DNA from 2 places in the Bradyrhizobium sp. AUGA SZCCT0105 genome. Region 2 is predicted to be linked to the other one. Evidence: predicted binding sites of a transcription regulator. Region 2 holds the regulator's gene; the other holds the start of a gene.

Region 1 (11,751 bases), on a different contig from region 2:
AGCGGCGAGAAGAAGAGCGAAACGGAAGACAAGGAGCGTCGCTTCAGCGAGCGCCACTATGGACGTTTCGAGCGGCGTATTCCCGTCGACGACGTCGACCAGGATAACGTCGCCGCGTCGTTCAAGAACGGGGTCCTCACCGTCACGCTGCCGAAGTCACCTACGGAACAGCGGAAGGTGAAAAGGATCGCCATCAACGGAAAGTAAGACGAAGCGGACGGGGGGCCGCCCCCGCCCGCCTGGTTCGAAGGAGGCGTTCATGAACATCGCGCCTTTATCGACACATTCGGACTTTACGACGCGTCGGCCCGTTTCAGAGACGCCGGTGACGAACTCGGTATTTCCGGCGGATGCGCAGGCCGTGATCTACAAGGCTGCCCCCTCGCCGATGACTTCGGGACGGGCTCGCGCACAGCGCTGGACGCTGCGTTTCGAGCGCCGCTCGGCCCCGTACATCGAACCGCTGATGGGTTGGACCGGCGACGACGATCCCCTCTCCCAGGTCAAACTTTCGTTCCCGTCCGCCGCAGCCGCCATCGCATATGCGCGCCGCCAAGGTCTGCAATACTCAGTGCAGGGCTTGCCGGCGCAGGGGGCGAAGCCGCGCCTGGTTTCGGACAATCCCGAGGTTGAGGGCCTAGCCGCCAGCCAGCAGCGGCGCCGACGGCTGGAATGGATTGAGCGGACCCTTGGGCCGGAGGTGATCCGCCACGGGTCCGGGCCTGGGGCTGAACCTGCCGAGAGCTACGCAGATCCGCAACAGGTGCTGCTGGACAGCAATCTGTCGCCGGCGCGAAAGCGCGACATCCTGCGGCGCTGGGCTCTTCATGCCTCTAAGATTGAGACGGAGCACTCGAAAGGTAACTTGCTGGCGACGCCTTCCCATCTCCAGGAAGTGATCGACGCGCTACTCGATCTCGAGGAGCCGCAGATTACGGCAGCATCCTTCGAGCATGTCGACAGAAAGGCAAGCTGACTTCGCGCAGGTGGTCGGCCCGCTCACGGCGAGGCGCCTCGCCTATCTTTCCGAAACAGAGGTAGCGCGATCATGGATGTTGAAGAATAAGTCAGAGTTTGATGCCATGGCAAAGGCAACCAAATTCTTGCGCAAGCAGGCCGACAAAGCCGAGCGAAAGGCGAGAGTGACCGCTGATGCAAACCTTTTGAACTTGGCAAAGGCCTATCGCACTCAAGCGGACGTGTTGAAGGCCAAGCGAAAGCAGGTAAAGAAGCGACGATGACCCAGGCATCTGAAATTGGCCTTTGATCTTCAAGCCGCAGGATCGGCAACAATGGCGCGCTTTCATCTCGCCGGGGCTTCGGGCACCGCGCCTCAGTTTGCCTTCATCTGAAATTGGCGATCGAATCGTGCTTCGCCGGCGCCATCTCCAAAGGACTCGATGCAGCGACCTGCGGGCTTGGCGGCTCGATCTCCGCCGGTTTTGACCCGTCGGACGAACCCAGAATGAACAGGAGGCCGGCGACCAACATGAGACCCGCACACAGCACCGCCAGACCAGCAATCACCAGGTCGCGATAGTCGTCCATGGTCGTCGTTCTTGGCGGAGTCCAACATTGCGCAGACGACCTCAATCCGCGGTCAGCTACGGAGGGAGGGCGGTGAATGGAAGATCAACTGGTCGCGCCAAATTCGCCGTTCAAGACCGCGGTTGGCAGTCGGACGGCCGGAGTGACAAAAATTTTTCAAAGACCTCTTGAACGGCCGTTTTTCGGATCCTAGGTCGTTTTCGCCCGGGGGCCGGTTGCCCGGACCCGGTTTTTGGACATCGCTGAACTGACATGGAGGATGTGCATGCATTTCCGCCCACTGCACGACCGCGTGCTTGTGCGCCGCATTGATGCCGAGGAAAAGACCGCCGGCGGCATCATCATTCCCGACACCGCAAAGGAGAAGCCGCAGGAAGGCGAGATCATCGCCGCGGGCTCCGGTGGCAGAAACGAGCAAGGCCAGTTGATCCCGATCGATGTCAAGCCGGGAGACCGCGTTTTGTTCGGCAAATGGTCGGGTACCGAAGTGAAGATCGACGGCCAGGACTACTTGATCATGAAGGAGAGCGATCTTCTGGGCGTGGTCGACAAGACCGGCTCGGTCAAGAAGGCCGCCTGAGCACAACTTACGAAGCCGACAGTCATTGAGGAGAGAGGAGCAACGAACATGGCTGCCAAGGAGGTGAAATTCTCCACAGACGCCCGTGACCGGGTGCTGCGGGGAGTGGATACGCTGGCGAATGCGGTCAAGGTCACGCTCGGCCCCAAGGGGCGGAATGTCGTGATCGAGAAATCCTTCGGTGCGCCGCGCATCACCAAGGATGGCGTGACCGTCGCCAAGGAGATCGAATTGGAGGACAAGTTCGAGAACATGGGCGCGCAGATGGTGCGGGAGGTCGCCTCCAAGACGAGTGACCTCGCGGGCGACGGGACCACCACCGCGACCGTGCTGGCCCAGGCCATCGTCAAGGAAGGCGCGAAGTCCGTCGCCGCCGGCATGAACCCGATGGACCTCAAGCGCGGCATCGATCTGGCCGTCGAAGCCATCGTCAATGATTTGAAGGCGCACGCCAAGAAAGTCACCACCAACGAGGAGATCGCCCAGATCGCGACCATCTCGGCCAATGGCGATATCGAGATCGGTCGCTTTCTTGCCGACGCCATGCAGAAGGTCGGTAACGACGGGGTCATCACCGTAGAGGAAGCCAAGAGCCTCGATACCGAGCTCGAGGTGGTCGAAGGCATGCAGTTCGATCGCGGCTATGTGTCACCCTACTTCGTCACCAATGCCGAGAAGATGCGGGTCGAGTTCGAAGACCCCTACATCCTGATCCATGAGAAGAAGCTGTCGACCCTGCAGTCCATGCTGCCGCTGCTCGAAGCCGTCGTGCAGTCCGGCAAGCCGCTGCTCGTCGTTGCCGAGGATGTCGAAGGTGAAGCGCTCGCGACCCTCGTCGTCAACCGGCTGCGCGGCGGGTTGAAGGTCGCGGCCGTGAAGGCGCCCGGCTTCGGCGATCGCCGCAAGGCCATGCTGGAGGACATCGCGATCCTGACGGGTGGCCAGGCGATCTCGGAGGATCTCGGCATCAAGCTCGAGAACGTCACGCTCAAGATGCTCGGCCGCGCCAAGAAGGTCGTCATCGACAAGGAGAACACGACCATCGTCAACGGTGCGGGGTCCAAGAAGGACATCGAGGCCCGCGTCACCCAGATCAAGATGCAGATCGAGGAGACTACCTCCGACTACGATCGCGAGAAGTTGCAGGAGCGGCTTGCGAAGCTCGCCGGCGGCGTCGCGGTGATCCGCGTTGGTGGCGCGACCGAAGTCGAGGTCAAGGAACGCAAGGATCGCGTCGATGACGCGATGCACGCGACCAGGGCGGCAGTCGAGGAAGGCATCCTGCCCGGCGGCGGCGTCGCGCTGCTGCGCGGCCTGAAGGCGCTCGATGCCATCAAGACCGTGAATGCCGACCAGAAGGCCGGCGTCGACATCGTGCGCCGCGCGATCCAGGTGCCGGCGCGGCAGATTGTGCAGAACGCCGGCGAAGACGGCTCGCTGGTGGTCGGTAAGCTGCTGGAGAACTCCAGCTACAATTGGGGCTTCAATGCCGCCAGCGGCGAATACCAGGACCTGGCGAAGGCAGGCGTGATCGATCCCGCCAAGGTCGTTCGCACCGCGTTGCAGGATGCGGCTTCCGTCGCCGCGCTGCTGATCACGACGGAAGCGCTGATCGCCGAGAAGCCGAAGAAGTCCGAGCCGGCGCCCGCAGCGCCGCCGATGGACTTCTAGCCAAGATCGAGCCCGGCCGCCACCGGCCGGGCTCGACCACTAACCAAAAGAGAAAGGAACGCAAAGCACAAGGAGACCCAGATGAGCACACGCATGCAATCTCGATCGCGCAAGAGCGGGGCGACTGTAATGCATTGGCTCATGTTCGCCCTCAGCCTTCTCACGATCGCCTGGATCAGTTTTCGACCGATTGGAGGATGAGATGATCAGAGATCAAACCGTTGTCTCCGCTCATGCGGAGAACCGCAAACAAGCCTTCGGACAGCGCGTGGTCCGCGGGATTCTCACGGCCTCGATGACAGCGGTCCTGGTCCTGCCGTCGCTGGCGGCTTGGGGGGTGGATGGCCCGCGCAGCAAGCCGGAGTCGGGGCAGGTTTTCGGGACGATCGCGCTGCCGCCGATCCCGTATCTGGATTCGATGCCCTGGTTGACGTGGGGCGCCGGCGTGAACACGTTGAAGGTCGACATGCTCCTTTCACCGATCCTGGACCCATCGGGAATCAAGCTTATGCCGGAAGACCGCAATAGGGAGAGACCAGCGATCGGCTAGTTTCATTCACTCACCGGGATGCGATCTCGACCGATTGCGCTGATCGCATCCCCCGGCCGGCTCCCCCCTCGCTATTCGATCATGTCGGACGTACTGACCAGCGTCCGGTTTCCGCCTGAGACGCTCGTATTTGAGCGGGCCGCCAGGGTCCGATCCTTCGTGGTTGAGAGCCAACGCAGAGCAATCGAGCATTGCGGCGACTTCTCAAAGCACAGGATCTCGCTGCAGAACATCGCCAAAGGCTCACCCGGTTGGTCGAACTGGCCGAAGCGGAATTGCAGCGTTTACACGCCTGACGATCGAACTCAGTACGATATTGCCGCATCGCTTACCGACGCAGGGGCGTCTGGTAAGGCCCCTGAAGACCCCTCGATGGCTTTGCCTAATTTTGAAGACGTGCTCCGTGGCTCGGTAACATTGGGTTAGTTTTCGGACAAAAATTCTCCGCTTTCTACTTGAAACCAAAAGGCGATTTGCTAGTTTTCTGCTCGCCGCGACAAGCGGTCCGGGCGCCCTAGGGGCCCGGCGGAGACGGGCGCCGGAGGTGTCCGACGCCTGCTCGTACCCATCTTGCTCCTTGGAGGATTTGGCTATGAGGACTTACAACATCAGCCCCCTGTGGCGATCAACTATCGGCTTCGACCGCGTGTTCGATCTGGTCGACGCGGCCCGGCACACCGCCGGCGAAGCCAACTACCCACCCTGCAATGTAGAACGCCTGTCTGACGACCGGTATCGGATTTCGCTGGCTTTGGCCGGTTTCTCCCCCGATGAAATCACCGTGACGGCCGAACAGAGCGTGCTCACCATCGAAGGTGGCAAGGGCGAAAAAGGACGGCGGGACTTCGTCTATCGAGGCATCTCGTCGCGACCTTTCAAGCGGCAGTTCGGTCTGGCTGCCCACGTCCGGGTCGAGGGAGCACGGTTCGACAACGGCCTGCTGCAGATCGAGTTGGTTCGCGAGATTCCGGACGCCATGAAGCCTCGCCGGATCCCGATTGACAATTTGGCCGCATCCGACGTCCAGCAGATCGAGCGCGAAGCGGCCTGACGGCTTGGTTGTTCGACGGGCTCACCACAAGGCCGAGCCGCTTACCGGCCGCCGCACCTGTGCCGGCGTGTCCGTACGCGTGCCCCTCGATCAAGCGAGATCGAGCCGGTCGATTGAGGCCCGATGAAACGAGTCCAATTCCTTAGCTCTAATGGGGGCTTGCAAGATGTTTAACAATGCCGCTCTACCTGCCCCGTCTGTCGACGCTGGGCTGTCGAAATATCTCGTCGAGATCCGTAAGTTTCCCTTGCTCAAGCCCGAGCAGGAGCTCGCCTACGCAAGGCGCTGGCGCGAGCACCGGGATCGCGACGCAGCGTACCACCTGGTGACCAGTCATCTCAGGCTCGTCGCCAAGATAGCGATGCGCTATCGCGGTTACGGCCTCCCGATCGCGGAAATTGTCTCGGAAGGAAACATTGGCTTGATGCAGGCTGTGAGGCGGTTTGATCCGGATCGGGGCGTTCGCCTTGCCACCTATGCGATGTGGTGGATCAGGGCCTCCATCCAGGAGTACATCCTGCGGTCCTGGTCGCTGGTCAAGATCGCCGCGAGCGCCAGCCAGAAAAAGCTTTTCTTCAAACTGCGGAGGGCCAAAAGCGCGATCTCTGCGCTACAGGACGGCGATTTGCGTCCGGAGCAGGTCAGGCTAATTGCTGAGCGCCTCAAGGTGGCTGAACGAGACGTTGTCGCCATGGACCGCCGCCTGCGTGGAGACGCTTCCTTGAATGTACCGATCCACGACGAGGATGAGGGCGGACAAACGTTGGATTGGCTTGTCGATCCCGCGCCGACTTGTGAAATCACGTTGGCCGAGGAGCAGGAGGCCAAGCAGCGTCGTCTGGCCCTCGCTAACGCCCTCGCCAACCTCAACGCTCGCGAACGCAACATCTTCACCGCGCGCTGGCTGAACGAGGAGTCGACGACCCTTGAAGAACTTGCCGCGGAATATGGAGTATCCCGCGAACGGGTTCGCCAGATCGAGGAGCGAGCGTTTCAAAAGGTAAAGGCTGCGATGCTGACAAGTCGACATGAGGCCAATGGCCCGCCGTCTTCCCGCGCGAAAGAAATGAAGCAGGGGGTGGCTTGGGCCTAAGCCCGCAAAAAGATCACTGGACTGATCGCCATGTTTACTCCGTTGGTCATTCTTCTCGTGATGGCAAACACAGCCGCAGCGACTGGAGCAGTCGTTGTCGCCTTGCAGGCCGCGATGTTCGAGACAGGTTGTGCGGCTCGCCGGCGTTGACGGTGGAGGGAGCCGGCATCGCCAACACCGACTTGTCTTGACAACAGCTGGGATTGCGGGCGCAGCATGAGAGGCGGATCCCGTATCCTCTCCAATTCGCGGACGTCGAAAGCCAGACACGCGGTAGTTATGACTTGGTGAGGCCGGAAGGTGATCGCTCTTCGCGAGAATCCGGGCGACCGCGAGCAAAACCATATCGGCGGATTCCCCGGTCGCTGAAAATCGTTGATCGCCCACTTGAAATCGAATCGGCTTTTTCTAATTTTTAGCGTGCCGCGACAAGCGGTCCGGGCGCCCTCGAGGGCCCGGCGGAGACGGGCGCCGGAGGTGTCCGACGCCTGCTCGTACCCATCTTGCTCAGTGGAGGATTTGGCTATGAGGACCACCTACGATTTCGCTCCCCTTTGGCGGTCGACCATCGGCTTTGACCGTCTGTTCGATCTTGTGGACGCCGCGCAACAGGCCGGCACGGAGGATAACTATCCCCCATGCAACGTCGAGCGACTGAGCGAAGACCGCTACCAGATTTCGCTGGCGGTGGCGGGCTTCTCGGCCGATGAAATCGCGATCACCGCAGAACAAAGCGTGTTGACGGTCGAAGGCCGGAAGTCGGAAAAACAGCAGCGCGAGTTCCTGTACCAGGGAATTTCGTCTCGGCCCTTTAAGCGGCAGTTCAATCTGGCGGACTATGTCCAGGTCAAGGGAGCCTCGTTCGACAACGGCTTGCTGCAGATCGAACTGGTGCGCGAGATCCCCGAGGCCATGAAGCCGCGCCGGATTTCGATCAGCGGTTCGTCCGCTTCGAACGTCCGGCAGATCGACGGCAAGGCGGCCTGACCGCCACGCAACGCGCACATCAGCGAAGAACAGACTTCCGCGGCGATTCGCGGCGGAAGTCGCCTGAATTGAGGAGAACACACCATGGGTATCAAGGACCTCATTCCGTGGAATAACGGCGGACGCGAGGTCGGCATTCACCGCGGAGCCGATGTGAATCCGTTTCTTACATTGCATCGCGAGATGAACCGGATGTTCGACGAGGTATTCCGCGGCTTTGATCTTGCGCCGTTCGGATCGAGCCGGGGACTGAGCGGGCTCGGCTGGCCCCAGATCGACATCGATGAAACGGACAAGGAGGTGCGCATCACCGCTGAGCTGCCCGGCCTGGAGGAGAAGGACGTCAGTCTCGAAATCGCGAATGGAGTTCTTTCGATCTCCGGCGAGAAAAAATCCGAATCGGAAGACAAGGCACGTCGTTTCAGCGAACGATACTACGGCCGATTCGAACGGCGTATCCCGCTGGAGGGCATCGACGAGGACAAAGTCTCGGCCGCGTTCGAGAACGGCGTCCTGACCATAACCGTGCCGAAATCCGCCGAAGCCAAAAATGTCCGCCGCATCGCGATCAATCGCAATGGCTGACACTTTCCAACGTCCGGGCGTGCGATCGTCGGGACGTTGGAATTCCCCCTCTACAAAACTCGTTTACTCACCATGTCGAAGAACTCATCACTAATAAAGGATCGACGGTTCGCCGCAGTCTTGCTCCTTTGCGCCTCTATCGCGTGGTCGCCCGTGCTCGCACAGGTTCCGGACATCAGGGGCGGCCAAATCCCGACCCTTGCGCCTGTGGTAAGGGAAACCACCCCTTCGGTCGTCAACATTTCGGTGCACGCCAGGGTCAAGGAGGACAATCCGCTCTACCGCGATCCCGTCTTTCGAGAGTTTTTTGATCTTCCCAAGCAGCTTGAAAAGGAAGTCCAGGCAACCGGCTCGGGCGTAATCGTCGACGCCGAACGCGGCTATGTACTCACCGCCAATCACGTCGTTGCGCAGATCTCTAAGGCCCAAGTCACGACCAAAGACGGACGAAAGTTCGACGCAAAATTGGTTGGGCGTGACCCTGCAACCGACGTTGCCGTTCTTCAACTGCAAGGACTAAGAGGTAACCTCAAGGCCATCCCGTTGGGTGACAGCGATCGGATCGAGGTCGGTGATTTCGTGATCGCGATCGGGAACCCCTTCGGCTTGGGTCAGACCGTAACTTCGGGAATTGTCAGCGCCCTCGGCCGAACCGGCCTTGGCAAGCAAGGGTATGAGGACTTCATCCAGACCGACGCATCCATTAATCCCGGAAATTCGGGCGGCGCCCTGATTAACCTGAGGGGACAACTTGTCGGGATCAATACGGCGATCATTTCTCCGGGCGGCGGTAACGTCGGAATCGGATTCGCTGTGCCGATCAACATGGCCCGCCGCGTCATGGAGCAGCTTGTTCAATACGGCGAAGTTCGTCGCGGCCAGATCGGCATATCCATCCGCGACCTTGGAGTCGATCTTGCGGCCAAGGAGAGCTATCAAGGGGCGCTGATCGCGGAGATTGCCAGTGGTTCGCCGGCGGAGCAAGCGGGGCTGCAAAAGGGCGACATCGTGAAGGCTGTCGATGGCACGCCGATCCGGAGCGCGTCCCAGCTTCGCAATTTGATTGGCCTTACCCCAGTCGGTAGCCGCGTCGAGCTTCGGTTCGAACGCAATGGCGCTGCTCGCAGCGCGAGCGTCGAGGTGGGTCCAGCAAAAGCTGTGCCCGTGAGACGCACGGCCGATCAATGATAACGAATGGCGCGGCAACGGGTTTTCAAAGCAGTACGGCATGAGTACTCGGGGGAGATGTAGGTGGTCAAGGATCGCAAGAGTGAAGAAGAACTGCGCCAGATGATGCTGGCGGCCGCTCGCAAGCACGAAGAGTGCGGCGAGTTGGAGGATCTTTTCATATTTGGTCCTACGCCGCGCCCCGATGCAAATTGGGGCTTTGGGATCGCCGGAAAGGACAACAAGGTATCCGTGGCCTGTTATGCGCGCCTCGACCAGATTGCCAGTGACCTGCAGGCTAAATACGAACTGCATCCGGTTAGGGCGAGCCGACGCGACATCGAAGCAAGGGTTTGGTCCTTGGTGCGTGACCACCCAACGCTCGGGGCGTCACTGTCGCGCACCGGAGGTGCTTACGAAGTCGCCACGTTCAGGGAACTGGAGGGTCGACCGAATTGGACAATGGAATGGCTCACTGATGATCGGCTGGCTAAAGCTGCCTTCGAACGGGTCGTCAGGTCCGTTCAAACGCAAATTGAGCTGGAATAAGCTGTTGCTCCTACGGTTTGAGGCGCTGGAGACCATTTGCCGGAAGCTCCCCGCGGCGTCGATCAAGAAACCCGAAAATACGTTGTCCAAGCGCTCCTGCGGGCCGCGAACGGCCATGCCAATCTGGGCGAGGTGGAGGCCGTCGCCCGGGAGGGCGTTGCGGGAAGCTGACGGCAAATCGGTGACGGACGACGCCTTCTTACGCTGGCCTGAGATGGGCTCCGTTACGAAGCCTTGGCCCTTGCCCGCGCTGCGACCAGATCGCGTCGACGCCGCTTCTGGTCCCGCTTGCGTCGGCCCGTCGCGACGGGGGATGCCGCCGGTGTCGCCGCAGGCGTCGAGGCATCGGTCGCCCGGATGGGAGGCTGCTCGGTAGCCGGCACGGCAACCGGCCGCGCCTCCATGATCTCGAGAACGGCGCGGCCTTTCTCGGTGATACGCCAGCCGCCGTCGAGCCTCTCGACGAGACCTTGCGAGAAGATGTCCAGCTCGGGCACGCGCGCAGCCAGCCGCTTGGTGCGTTCGGCCCAGTCACGTCCGCTGGTCGCCAGAATCGCCATGTCGCGCTTGAGGTCGGCCATGACGGCGAAGCCGTCCGGATAGCTCACCAGGATTTTCAGGACCGTGACCTGAAAATTCATCCCCGCCCCCTGCGCTCAGCGCCATATGGTTGGCGCCCAGGGCTTTGCGCCCGGCTCGCCTCAATCGTTCGTGGGAGATTTCGCCCTTCGTTGCGGCTTCCAAAATCTTCGAAGCGAGGTGCGCGCGCACCGCACGCAAGAGTGCCGTGGTAGCCGCGTCGAACATTAGGCGACCTCCTACTTCGGAGGCGGCGGCTTGGGCATCGCCGACAGCAAACGAATCTTGAGCTTGCCGCCCTCGGTCACGTAGGTCGCCGTCCAGATACCTCCCGTCTCGATGGGCGCGCCGTTCTGATTTTTGCCTGCGAGGCGGTACGCCCCTATGGCAAGCGCCATGTCCGACCCCAGCGGCCATGCCTGGTCGACCGTGATCTCCTCGTGGTCGAACCCAGCCTTGAACGCGCCTTGGTAGAATTCCGCGATGTCGGAACGCGGACCGGCCGGATTGACGTGGATCCCGCCCGCCGCGAACAGGGCGGCAATTCCCGCACCGTCCTGCTTGTTGAAGCTTGCAGCATATTCCGAAGCGATCGCTTCGACCTTCTGCTTCGGATCACCGTCAGCGGCCATTGCTGACAGCGAAACGATCGCAACGAAGAGGCATGACAAGCAGGCCCGCAGCATCGCAATTCCTCCCTGAAAATGGACATCAAAAAAGCTCGACCCAGAACAACAAGGATCAATTTGACATCAAATACGGATGGTCGGCAATCGTCGAGACCGCTGCGGTGCAGCATCAACGCCCATCCTTGGCGTCTAGATCTGGACTGGCGTTGGCACCAGGCGGCGCTGGAATTCGGATGCATGTCAATCGGCGCGCAAATTTGACCCCTCATCGGCGTCCAATTTTGACCCCTTGGTGCGGCGGGGTTTGACGGTAGCGCTCGTCTCGTCGGAGCTGGCCGGGATAGCGGAGGCGAGACGAGCGCGGGTTGCTTGATCGTCGTCACGGCTTTTGAATCGCCAGCTGTCGTTCCCGGTCTCGACAATGTCACAGTGATGCGTCAACCGGTCGAGCAGCGCAGTGGTCATCTTGGCGTCACCAAACACGCTGGGCCATTCGCCGAAGGCAAGATTGGTGGTGACGATGACGGAGGCGCGCTCGTAAAGCCGGCTGACGAGGTGGAAGAGAAGCTGGCCACCGGACTGGGCGAAGGGCAAATAGCCGAGCTCATCCAGCACGATGAAGTCCATCCGGGTCAGATGCTCGGCGAGCCGTCCTTGCCGTCCGTGGCGGGTCTCAGTCTCGAGGCGATTGACGAGGTCGACTACGTTGAAGAAGCGGCCGCGGGCACCGGATCGGATGCAGCTTCTGGCGATGGCAATGGC
Region 2 (11,751 bases):
TCGTCGACCGGCGCGTGCCGGACGTGGCTGTTGAAATCGCAATACGGGCATTTGGACAGGCAGAACGGCCAGTGCACGTAGACGCCGAAAGCTTCTCGTTCAGCGTGGCTCAAGGCAGATCTCCGCGAGCTTCACGAAAGCGCGGGCGCGATGCGACAGGCCGAGCCCGAGCGGCGGCAGGCCGTGCTTCTCGATGCTGCTCATCTCGCCAAAGGTCCGCGTGTGCCCGTCGGGCAGGAAAGCCGGATCATAGCCGAATCCGGCGGTGCCGCGCGGCGGCCAGACCAGGGTTCCATCGGCGCGGGCCTCGACCTCTTCGAGGTGATCGTCCGGCCAGGCCACGCACAGTGCGGAGACGAAGTGCGCACTTCGGCGGTCCGGCGCGGTGGCGCCGCGCTCCTGCAGCAGGCGCTCGATCCGCGTCATCGCCGCCATGAAGTCCTTGCCCTCGCCGGCCCAGCGCGCCGAGTAGATCCCGGGCGCGCCATCGAGCGCGTCGACCACGAGGCCGGAATCGTCGGCGAAAGCCGGCAGTCCCGTCGCCTTCGCGGCCTCGATGGCCTTGATCGCCGCGTTGGCGCGAAAGCTGTCGCCGGTCTCCTCGGGCTCGGCGAGACCGAGCTCGCCGGCCGACACCGCCTCCACGCCGTGCGGCGCCAGCAGTTCCCGCATCTCGGCAAGCTTGCCGGGATTATGGGTGGCGATGACGAGCCTTCCGGTGATTCGGCGGTGCATGACCAATCTGACTACGCCACCGCGATCTTTTGCAAGTCGACCAGACGCGCGACACCTTTGCGCGCCAGGGCCATCAGCGCCAGGAATTCACCTTCCGAGAACGGCGTCTTCTCGGCGGTGCCCTGCACCTCGATGATGCGGCCGTCGCCGGTCATGACGAAATTGGCGTCGGTGTCGGCCTCGGAGTCCTCGGCATAGTCGAGATCGAGCACCGGCGTGCCCTGGTAGATGCCGCAGGAAATCGCCGCCACGTTGTCGCGCAACACGTTGGTCTTCAGCATGTTGCGGGTCTTCATCCAGTTGATGCAGTCGGCCAGCGCCACCCAGGCACCGGTGATCGAGGCGGTGCGGGTGCCGCCATCGGCCTGGATGACGTCGCAATCGACCGTGATCTGGCGCTCGCCGAGCGCCTCGAGGTCGACGGCCGCGCGCAGCGAGCGGCCGATCAGCCGCTGGATCTCGACCGTGCGGCCGCCCTGCTTGCCGGCGGAGGCCTCGCGGCGGGTGCGTTCCAGGGTGGCGCGCGGCAGCATGCCGTATTCGGCGGTGACCCAGCCGCGGCCCTGGCCCTTCAGCCAAGGCGGCAACCGCTCTTCCAACGTGGCGGTCACCAGCACATGGGTGTCGCCGAACTTCACCATGCAGGAACCCTCGGCATATTTGACGACGCCGCGTTCCAGCGACACGGGACGCAGTTCATCGGGCGCACGGCGGCTTGGCCGCATTGGAAATCCTCCAGAATTCCGAGAAAGTGGGTTGGGCGTGCTTGTAGGAGGGGGAAGGGGCAGCGGCAAGGGTTTTCGGCCCCGGTATGGTCCGGTGCCGGGGGGCCGAATGCATGCTTGTCACCGGCCTCCGGGAGCGACAGATTAGGCAGCAATTGTGAAGGACTGGGAGTGTGACGCACCACGATCCGATAGGCCTGATCGCCCCGCATGCCGGGCTCGCCCAGCTCAACGAGCGGTCGCGCGACATTTTTCGTCAAATCGTCGAAAGCTATCTCGCGACCGGCGAGCCGGTCGGTTCGCGCAATATCTCGCGCCTGATCGCGTTACCGCTGTCGCCGGCCTCGGTCCGCAATGTGATGTCGGATCTCGAGCAGCTCGGCCTGATCTATGCGCCGCACACCTCGGCGGGCCGGCTGCCGACCGAACTCGGCCTGCGCTTCTTCGTCGACGCCCTGATGCAGGTCGGCGACCTCACCGAGGCCGAGCGGCAATCGATCCAGACCCAGCTTGCTGCCGTCGGCCGTGCGCAATCGGTCGAGGCGGCGCTTGGCGAAGCGTTGACGCGGCTGTCGGGGCTGACCCGTGCGGCGGCGGTGGTGCTGACGCAGAAGTCGAACGCGCGGCTGAAGCACATCGAATTCGTCCGGCTGGAGCCGGAGAAAGCGCTGGTCGTGCTGGTCGGCGAAGACGGCCAGGTCGAAAACCGGGTGCTGGCATTGCCGCCGGGCGTTCCCTCCTCGGCCCTGATCGAAGCGACCAATTTCCTCAATGCGCGGATTCGTGGCCGGACGCTGGCCGAAGCGCGGCTCGAACTCGAGACGGCATTGACGCAAAACCGCGCCGAGCTCGATCAGCTCACGCAAAAGGTCGTCGCGGCCGGCATCGCGAGCTGGTCCGGCGGCGAGAGCGAGGACCGCCAACTGATCGTGCGCGGTCACGCCAATCTGCTCGAGGATCTGCATGCGCTGGACGATCTCGAGCGCATCAAGTCGCTGTTCGACGATCTCGAGACCAAGCGCGGCGTGATCGATCTGCTTGGCCGTGCCGAGCGCGGCGAGGGCGTGCGGATCTTCATCGGCTCGGAGAACAAGCTGTTTTCGCTGTCGGGTTCCTCCACCATCATCGCGCCCTACGGCGACGCCCAGGGCCGGATCGTCGGCGTCCTCGGCGTGATCGGACCGACGCGGCTGAACTATGCGCGGGTGATCCCGACCGTCGACTATGCCGCGCGCATCGTCAGCAAGATGCTGGGTGGCTGAGCGGACTGGATTTCGCCTTCATTTGACGGGTTTTCTTCGCCCGAACTGGAGATCCCACTGCCTGAGGCCGGTATGTTGCGCTTGATTTTCGCCGCCCAAAGCACGATATCCCGGGCAGCAATCCCCAAGATTTGAACCGACGCGAGTTTTCGAGAAGGCAAGCCATGACCGATCCGAACCGGGCCAATGATAACACCGAGAATTCGGCGCCGACGGGTGAGCCCGTGGTCTCGAAGCCCTACATCATGCCTGACGATCCCGAGGTGGGATCGGTTGAGGCGCTGACCAAGGAACTCGCCGAGGCGCGCGACCGGACGCTGCGCACGCTGGCCGAGATGGAGAACCTCCGTCAGCGCACCCGCCGCGAGGTTGCCGACGCCAAGACCTACGGTATCACCGGCTTCGCCCGCGACGTGCTCGATATCGCCGACAATCTGCAGCGCGCGATCGATGCCGTGCCGGCCGAGACCAAGGAATCCGCCGATCCCGGCCTGAAGGCGCTGATCGAAGGCGTCGAGCTGACCGAGCGTTCGCTGCTCAACGCGCTGGAGAAGAACGGCGTGAAGAAGTTCGATCCGATCGGCGAGAAGTTCGATCCGAACTTCCAGCAGGCGATGTTCGAGGTGCCGGACACCTCGGTGCCGTCGGGCACCGTGGTGCAGGTCGTGCAGGCCGGCTACATGATCGGCGATCGCATTCTGCGTCCGGCGCTGGTCGGCGTCTCCAAGGGTGGCGCCAAGGCGGCCCCGAGCGCCGACATCACGGTCTGATCGCTTCGACGCCAGCCCTGAAGCTGCGAGCTTGCTGCTGTCGTTTCACGGCAGCGGCTTCTTATGCGCCTTCGGCCAATAGGTGCCGAAGCTCCAGAGATTTCCTTCCGGGTCACGGCAGGCGAAATCGCGGCTGCCATAGTCGGTGTCACGCAGTTCCATTTCGTCGCGGTAGATCACGTGCTCGGTGAATCCGATCACTGTCTTGAGCCAGCCGATCATCGCCTCGGCGTCCTTGCAGCGCAGGGTCGGGTAGATGCGCGGGGATTCGATGTCGTGCGTCATGGTCGCGCCGTCTCGCGGTAACCTGTAATTCCGACAATCGCCTCAAGCTCGGCCATGCGGATCTCGCGCGGAATGCCTACGCGATGTCCGACGACTGGATCCGCTTGACGCCGGCCTTGTCCATGTCGGTCCAGGCCTTGGCGAGCGATCCCTGGGTGTCGATGCCGCGGCAGGCGTCCTCCACAACATAGGTTTCGAAGCCGGCCTTGCGCGCATCGAGCGCGGTCCATGCCACGCAGAAATCGGTGGCGAGCCCGGCCACGAAAACCCGCTCGACATTGCGCGCCTTCAGATAGGCGGCAAGCCCCGTGGTAGTCTTGCCGTCGGCTTCGGTGAAGGCGGAGTAGCTGTCGACGTCCTTGTGAAAACCCTTGCGGATGATCAGCTCGGCCTGCGGGATCGCGAGATCCTTCGACAGCGAGGCGCCGTCGGTGCCCTGCACGCAGTGGTCGGGCCACAGCACCTGCTTGCCATAGGCGAGGTCGATGGTCTCGAACGGCTTCTTGCCGGCATGGACCGAGGCAAACGAGATGTGTCCAGGCGTGTGCCAGTCCTGCGTCATCACCACATTGGCAAAGCTCTTGGCGATCTTGTTGATGACAGGCACCACCTGCTCGCCGTCCTTCACCGCGAGGCTGCCGCCGGGCAGGAAGCAGTTCTGGACGTCGATCACGAGCAGCGCGGAGCCATCGTCGGGCTTGATCGCAGCCGCCCAGAGGCTCCTGGGAACCAGGGTCGCAAGCGCCAACGTGCCGAGGCCTGCAAATATCTGTCGTCGATCCAACATCGCGCCCCTCCTCGCTTTGATACCGCGCGAGGAGGCTAGTTCCGTTCGGCGAACGGCGAAAGTGGGATTTTTCCAACCGGCCTTGCGAAGGGCCGATCAGCCGCGCGGCTGGATGCCGTCGCGGACCGCGCGGAAGCGCGGGAAGGCCGTCTCCCAATCGGTGCGCGGCGAGCTGCCGATGACCCGCAGCGATGTCTGCGCGCCGAACCGCAGCCACTGCACGATGGTCACCGGGGTGTTGTCCTTGCCGCTGACGGCGTCGATCCGGGTCTCGAAGCCGGGCTGGCCGTCGATCCGGATCGGTTCGGACATGGTGATCCGCCCGTCGCGCACGCCGGGGATCGTGGTGGCGATCTGCTGGGCAAAGCGGCCGCGATCGTCGGGCGTGGCCGGCGCCGAAGTGATGATGCCGAGCAGCATGAAGGGCTTGGCCTCAAGGGCCTTGTCGTCGCCGTCGGCCATCAGCAGCGCTGCGCCCGGCGCCAGCATGCGGATGTTCTTGAAGCTGCTGAGCTCGGTGACCTTGAACGGCATCATGGCGAGCTGTTCGTCGACCGGCACATCCTTGCGGATTTCGGCGGAGGCGAACATCTGCCGGACGGCGTCGTCGGTGTAGATCTTGCTCGCGTTCTCCGGCACTTGCACCGCGACATAGCCGGAGAAGGTCGGCCCCGGCAGGATCATGGAATAGCGCCGCACATTGCTGGCGCCGTCGCGGGCGCTCTCCACGGTGTAGTAGGCGAGGCCGGCCGGCGTCTCGAGGCTCTCGGGCTTGATGTTTCCGGTGCCGGCGGGGTTGGCCTTGAAGGCCGTCACGACCTCGTTGTAGGCGTCCGCGGGCAGGTCGGCGATCAGGACCTTGACGCCTTGGTCCTCGGTCTCGAAGCCGATGAATGATTTGGCGCGGACGAGGCCCACCAGCGGTTTCATCCCGACATGCGCGCCCGGCGGAAACACCACGTCGGCGGCAAAGCCACGACAGGTGGCAGCAATCAGCAAGGCAACCGCAGCGAGAACTCGAAAAGGCGTCATGGGGGATCTACCGGTTTTGCTTGGTGGCCGCGCAACGGGGCCGGTGCAGGGCTGGATGGCCTCTTCAGTCGGACCGCTTTTAGCGGTTTTGATGGCCCTGCAACAGGCCGCCAAATCTCCGCCCCGGACCGGCCAGCTCGATTCCATAGGCTTTTCGCCTTGATTGGCAGGCACTTTCCAGTTTCCCGAGGTTTCCAGGAGCGACCACCTGCGGCCGCCAGCGGCCAAACAGCGCGCCCTCGACCCGTGCGCCGCTCTCGCATACGACGTTTGTGAGCGTTCACTCAACAGCGCTGTCGTCGCGCCGTTGATGTCGCGGTCGACGACGGGCGGCATTCTTGCCGATTTGTTAACTTGGTCTGGGCTTGAACCGGGGCCGCAGCCGGGCTGACACAATCTTTCAAACGTCAGTCTTTTCAGGCCTCAACGTTGCGTCCAGTCCTTGCGGGCAGGACCCTCTCTCCTATATCAGGCTCACCGTCGCAATATCGCGAGTATGTGAACGTCTGGGGGTTCGGTACGGAGCGCCGTCAGGGCCCAACCAACCTGCCGTAGCAAAGAGGATATCAAAACCATGGGTAAGGTCATTGGGATCGACCTCGGCACCACGAATTCGTGCGTCGCCGTGATGGATGGCAAGAACGCCAAGGTGATCGAGAATGCCGAGGGCATGCGAACGACGCCGTCGATCGTTGCTTTCACTGACGATGGCGAGCGCCTCGTCGGACAGCCGGCGAAGCGCCAGGCGGTGACCAATCCCGAGCGTACGTTCTTTGCGGTGAAGCGCCTCATTGGCCGCCGCTATGACGACCCGATGGTCGAGAAGGACAAGAAGCTCGTTCCCTACAAGATCGTCAAAGCATCGAACGGCGATGCCTGGGTCGAAGCCGACGGCAAGACCTATTCGCCCTCGCAGGTCTCGGCCTTCATTCTGCAGAAGATGAAGGAGACCGCGGAGGCGCATCTCGGCCAGAAGGTCGATCAGGCCGTCATCACGGTTCCTGCTTATTTCAACGACGCGCAGCGTCAGGCCACCAAGGATGCCGGCAAGATCGCCGGCCTCGAAGTGCTGCGCATCATCAACGAGCCGACGGCTGCCGCGCTCGCCTACGGTCTCGACAAGACGAAGGCCGGCACGATCGCCGTGTACGACCTCGGCGGCGGCACCTTCGACGTCTCGATCCTCGAGATCGGTGACGGCGTGTTCGAGGTGAAGTCGACCAACGGCGACACCTTCCTCGGTGGTGAAGACTTCGACATGCGCCTGGTCGGCTATCTCGCCGACGAGTTCCAGAAGGAGCAGGGCATCAACCTGCGCAACGACAAGCTCGCCTTGCAGCGCCTGAAGGAAGCCGCCGAGAAGGCCAAGATCGAGCTGTCGTCGACCACGCAGACCGAAATCAACCTGCCGTTCATCACGGCTGACCAGACCGGTCCGAAGCATCTGACGATGAAGCTGACCCGCGCCAAGTTCGAGGCGCTGGTGGCCGACCTCGTCGAGAAGACCATCGAGCCGTGCCGCAAGGCGCTGAAGGATGCCGGCCTGACCGCCGGCGAGATCGGCGAAGTGGTGCTGGTCGGCGGCATGACCCGCATGCCGAAGATCCAGGAAGTGGTGAAGCAGTTCTTCGGCAAGGAGCCGCACAAGGGCGTCAATCCCGACGAAGTCGTCGCGATCGGCGCTGCGATCCAGGCCGGCGTGCTGCAGGGCGACGTCAAGGACGTGCTGCTGCTCGACGTGACCCCGCTGTCGCTGGGCATCGAGACGCTGGGCGGCGTGTTCACCCGCATCATCGACCGCAACACCACGATCCCGACCAAGAAGAGCCAGGTGTTCTCGACGGCCGAAGACAATCAGGGCGCCGTCACCATCCGCGTCTTCCAGGGCGAGCGTGAAATGGCGGCCGACAACAAGATGCTCGGCCAGTTCGATCTGATGGGCATTCCGCCGGCTCCGCGCGGCATGCCGCAGATCGAGGTGACCTTCGACATCGATGCCAACGGCATCGTCAACGTCTCGGCAAAGGACAAGGCGACCGGCAAGGAACAGCAGATCCGGATCCAGGCATCCGGCGGTCTGTCCGAGGCCGACATCGACAAGATGGTCAAGGACGCCGAGGCCAATGCGGCCGAGGACAAGAAGCGCCGCGAGGCGGTCGACGCCAAGAACCATGCCGATGGCCTGGTTCATTCGACCGAGAAGGCTTTGGCCGAACACGGTTCGAAGATTCCGGAGACGGATCGTCGCGCCATCGAAGACGCCGTCAGCGACCTCAAGGAAGCGCTGAAGGGCGACGACGCCGAGGCGATCAAGGCCAAGACCAACACGCTGGCGCAGGCCTCGATGAAGCTCGGCGAGGCCATGTACAAGCAGCAGGCCGAGGCCGATGCGGCCAAGGACGCTGCGAAGGATGACGTTGTCGACGCGGAGTTCACCGAGGTCGACGACGACAAGAACAACAAGAAGTCTGCTTAAGCGGGCTTGCGATCATGGCCCTCACACCAAAGAGCACGCGACGCGTCTCGGAGGGGTGGGGGTCATTTTTCTTTAAGGCGATCGCTGCATCTTCCAGACAGGCGCAATCCTTGACGCAATCCTTGACGCAATCCCTTGCGCAATCCTCTGCGCAATCCTTGGCGATCGCGACGAACTTCGGACGGAATTGAAGGATGTCCACCAAGCGCTGCTATTACGAGACCCTCGAGGTTGAGCGGAACGCGGACGAGACCAAGCTGAAATCGGCTTTCCGCAAGCTCGCGATGAAATGGCATCCGGACAAGAACCCGGGCGACGCCAGCAGCGAGGTCCGGTTCAAGGAAATCAACGAAGCCTATGAGGTGCTGAAGGACGGCGACAAGCGCGCCGCCTATGACCGCTTCGGCCATGCCGCTTTCGAGCAGGGCATGGGCGGCGGCGGTCCCGGCTTCGGCGCCGGCTTCGCCTCCTCCTTCTCCGACATCTTCGAGGACCTGTTCGGCATGGCCGGGCAGCGCCGCGGCGGCGGCGGCCGTGAACGCGGTGCCGACCTGCGCTACAATATGGAGATCACGCTCGAGGAGGCCTTCCAGGGCAAGACCGCGCAGATCGAGATCCCGGTCTCGGTGACCTGCGAATCCTGCTCCGGCACCGGCGCCAAGGCCGGCACCAAGCCGAAGACCTGCTCGCATTGCGGCGGCGCCGGCCGTATCCGGCAGGCCCAGGGCTTCTTCACGCTGGAGCGGACCTGCCCCGGCTGTCAGGGCCGCGGCCAGATGATCGAGGACGCCTGCACCTCCTGCGCCGGTTCCGGCCGGGTGACGCGCGAGCGCACGCTGTCGGTCAACATTCCCCCGGGCGTCGAGGACGGCACCAGGATTCGTCTCGCCGGCGAAGGCGAGGCCGGTGTCCGCGGCGGACCGCCCGGCGACCTCTACATCTTCCTGTCGCTGACCACGCACCAGTTCTTCCAGCGCGACGGCGCCGACCTGCACTGCCGCGTGCCGATCTCGATGGTGACCGCAGCCCTCGGCGGCGAGTTCGAGGTGCCGACCATCGACAAGAGCAAGACCAAGGTGAAGGTGCCGGCCGGGACCCAGTCCAGCCGCCGATTCCGCATCGCATCAAAGGGTATGCCGGTGCTCCGCTCGCGCCAGACCGGCGACATGTATGTCCAGGTTGTGGTCGAAACGCCGCAGAATCTGACCAAGAAGCAGCAAGAATTGCTGATGGAGTTCGAAAAACTGTCGTCCGGCGCAACTCAACCGGAGGCAGCGGGTTTCTTCTCTAAGGTCAAGGACTTCTTCGGAAGCCGCTCCGTCTAGCCGCAGTCGTTATGCTTGACCGTAACGACTTCGATCTATACGTGTTTATGACTGTTTTCTGACAACCGCTCGATTGTGCGCGGTCCCGCCTGGTAGCGACATGCCTCTGCAATCGTCCGTGCGTGCGTCGAAGAAGCCCCTCCGTCTCGACGACGAGGTTCGATTTCTCCGTTCATGGATCGAGAAGCCGCTGCATATGGGCGCGGTGATGCCGTCCGGGCGGCTGCTCGCACGCACCATGGCGCAATATGTCGATCCCGAAGCCGAAGGACCGGTTGTCGAGCTCGGACCCGGCACCGGTGCGATCACCAATGCGCTGATCGAGCATGGCGTCGATCAAAAGCGTCTCGTCCTGGTTGAGTACAATCCCGGCTTCTGTGCGCTGCTGCGCGAACGCTATCCGCAGGCCAAGGTGGTCCAGGGCGACGCCTACAGGCTTCGCGATACGTTGTGGGACGTCATGAAGTCTCCGGCCTCGGCCGTGGTCTCCGGCCTGCCGCTGGTCACCAAGCCGATGCTGACCCGCCTGAAGCTGGTCCGCGACGCCTTCCTGGCCCTCGCGCCCGGTGCGCCGTTCGTCCAGTTCACCTATTCGGTGGCGCCGCCGATTCCGAAGTCGCTGCCCGGCGTGTCCACAGAGGCGTCCGAGCGGATCTGGATGAACCTTCCGCCCGCGCGGGTCTGGGTGTATCGCAAGGGCTGACGCGTATTCCGCAAAAGTGGGTACCGGTTTTGCGCATGGAATACGCGCAGAACATTAGCTAAGAGCATTTTCAGAGAAAATGCTCGCCCTGCGTCGTCGCGCCGGGTCGACGACCCAACCGCGATTGCCAAATGTCCGCGCTGAAAATCCTCGTGATCCCCGGATCGCTTCGATCAGGCTCGCTCAACGCGAAGCTCGCCGCTGTCTTGGCCCAAGAGCTCGCGCAGCTCGGGGCCGACGTCACCCGCATCTCGCTCGGCGATTTTCCGCTGCCGATCTATGACGGCGATCTGCAGGCCAAATCAGGCGTGCCGCAGCACGCCGTCAATCTGAAGCGGATGATCGGCGCCCATCATGGCGTGCTGATCGTGACGCCGGAATACAATTCCTCGGTGCCGGCGCTGGTGAAGAACACGATCGACTGGGTGAGCCGCGTGCAGGATCTGCACGAGACCCGTGGTCAGGTGTTCCATGGCCGCGCCTTCGCGCTAGCTGCGGCATCCGGCAACCGGCTCGGCGGCACGCGCGCGCTGGCGGCGCTGCGCCTGATCCTGACGGCGTGCCATGCCGCCGTGATCCCGAACCAGCTCGCGCTGTCATTTGCCGAGCACGCCTATGACGACATGGATCGTCTGAAGCACCCGGCCGACATCGATACGATGCGGGCGCTGGTGCGGCAGCTGATCGACCATTCCCAACGCATGATGTGAGGTGACATGCAGCCAGCCAAGATCGCTCCAAGGATCGCTCCAAGAGACCGGTTGATTGTGGCGCTCGATTTGCCGTCGGTCGCCAGCGCCGAGGCGATGATCGACAGGCTCGGCGACAGCGTTACCTTCTACAAGATCGGCTATCAGCTCGGTTACGCCGGCGGCCTCGCGCTGGCGAAGCAGCTTGCGGGCAGCGGCAAGAAGGTCTTTCTCGATCTCAAGCTGCACGACATCGGCAACACGGTGGCGCGCGGGGTCGAAAGCGTCGCCGCTCTCGGCGCGACCTTTCTCACCGTGCATGCCTACCCGCAGACCATGAAGGCGGCGGTCGAGGCGCGTACCGGCTCCGGTCTGAAGATCCTCGCGGTGACGGTGCTGACCTCCTACGACGACAGCGACCTGCACGCGGCGGGCTATCGCCTCAACGTCTCCGATCTCGTCGAAGCGCGCGCCAGGCAGGCGCAGGCACTCGGTGTCGACGGCCTCGTCAGCTCGCCCGAGGAAGCTGCCGCCCTGCGCAAGATCGTCGGTGATCAGATGAACCTGGTGACACCGGGCATCCGCCCCGCGGGCTCGGCGACCGGCGACCAGAAGCGCATCATGACGCCGGCCCGCGCCATTACCGCCGGCGCCGACTATCTGGTGGTCGGACGTCCGGTGATGGAAGCCGCCGATCCGAAAGCCGCGGCCGAAGCCATTCACACCGAGATCGCCCAGGCACTCGCCTGAGCCAACAACAAGGGAGAACAGAGATGGCGAAGGGATACTGGATTGGACGCGTCGACGTTCATAACGAGGAAGGCTACAAGCCGTACATGGCGGCCAACCCGGCGATCTTCCAGAAATTCGGCGGCAAGTTCATCGTTCGCGGTGGCAAGTTCACCGGCGTGGAGGGCCAGAGCCGCTCGCGCAACGTCGTGATCGAATTCCCCGATTACGCG

The links. The regulator HrcA, encoded in region 2, represses chaperone genes, less so after heat shock. The targets are predictions, from matches to a motif close to GTTAGCACTCNCNNNNNGNGAGTGCTAAC.
Region 1: a site for HrcA is predicted at 1,670-1,698, ahead of groES (co-chaperone GroES). Genes of this name have one in related genera too.

The regions. Positions count from the first base shown of each region.
Region 1 is NZ_JAFCMK010000018.1:36,918-48,668, forward strand. It holds gene JQ573_RS38795 (Hsp20/alpha crystallin family protein) at 1-207, shown strand, start outside; gene JQ573_RS38800 (NADH dehydrogenase ubiquinone Fe-S protein 4) at 260-976, shown strand; gene JQ573_RS38805 (hypothetical protein) at 954-1,241, shown strand; gene JQ573_RS38810 (hypothetical protein) at 1,345-1,548, opposite strand; gene groES (co-chaperone GroES) at 1,814-2,128, shown strand; gene groL (chaperonin GroEL) at 2,177-3,799, shown strand; gene JQ573_RS38825 (hypothetical protein) at 4,002-4,349, shown strand; gene hspA (small heat shock protein HspA) at 4,942-5,400, shown strand; gene rpoH (RNA polymerase sigma factor RpoH) at 5,567-6,493, shown strand; gene hspB (small heat shock protein HspB) at 7,019-7,480, shown strand; gene JQ573_RS38845 (Hsp20/alpha crystallin family protein) at 7,565-8,065, shown strand; gene JQ573_RS38850 (trypsin-like peptidase domain-containing protein) at 8,138-9,253, shown strand; gene JQ573_RS38855 (hypothetical protein) at 9,317-9,781, shown strand; gene JQ573_RS38860 (hypothetical protein) at 10,006-10,422, opposite strand; gene JQ573_RS38865 (DUF4440 domain-containing protein) at 10,600-11,046, opposite strand; gene istB (IS21-like element helper ATPase IstB) at 11,230-11,751, opposite strand, start outside.
Region 2 is NZ_JAFCMK010000010.1:97,048-108,798, forward strand. It holds gene hemW (radical SAM family heme chaperone HemW) at 1-113, opposite strand, end outside; gene rdgB (RdgB/HAM1 family non-canonical purine NTP pyrophosphatase) at 100-735, opposite strand; gene rph (ribonuclease PH) at 747-1,460, opposite strand; gene hrcA (heat-inducible transcriptional repressor HrcA) at 1,634-2,722, shown strand; gene grpE (nucleotide exchange factor GrpE) at 2,887-3,492, shown strand; gene JQ573_RS34005 (hypothetical protein) at 3,538-3,777, opposite strand; gene pncA (bifunctional nicotinamidase/pyrazinamidase) at 3,854-4,564, opposite strand; gene JQ573_RS34015 (hypothetical protein) at 4,661-5,596, opposite strand; gene dnaK (molecular chaperone DnaK) at 6,171-8,072, shown strand; gene dnaJ (molecular chaperone DnaJ) at 8,267-9,397, shown strand; gene JQ573_RS34030 (class I SAM-dependent methyltransferase) at 9,498-10,100, shown strand; gene JQ573_RS34035 (NADPH-dependent FMN reductase) at 10,232-10,810, shown strand; gene pyrF (orotidine-5'-phosphate decarboxylase) at 10,817-11,539, shown strand; gene JQ573_RS34045 (DUF1330 domain-containing protein) at 11,563-11,751, shown strand, end outside.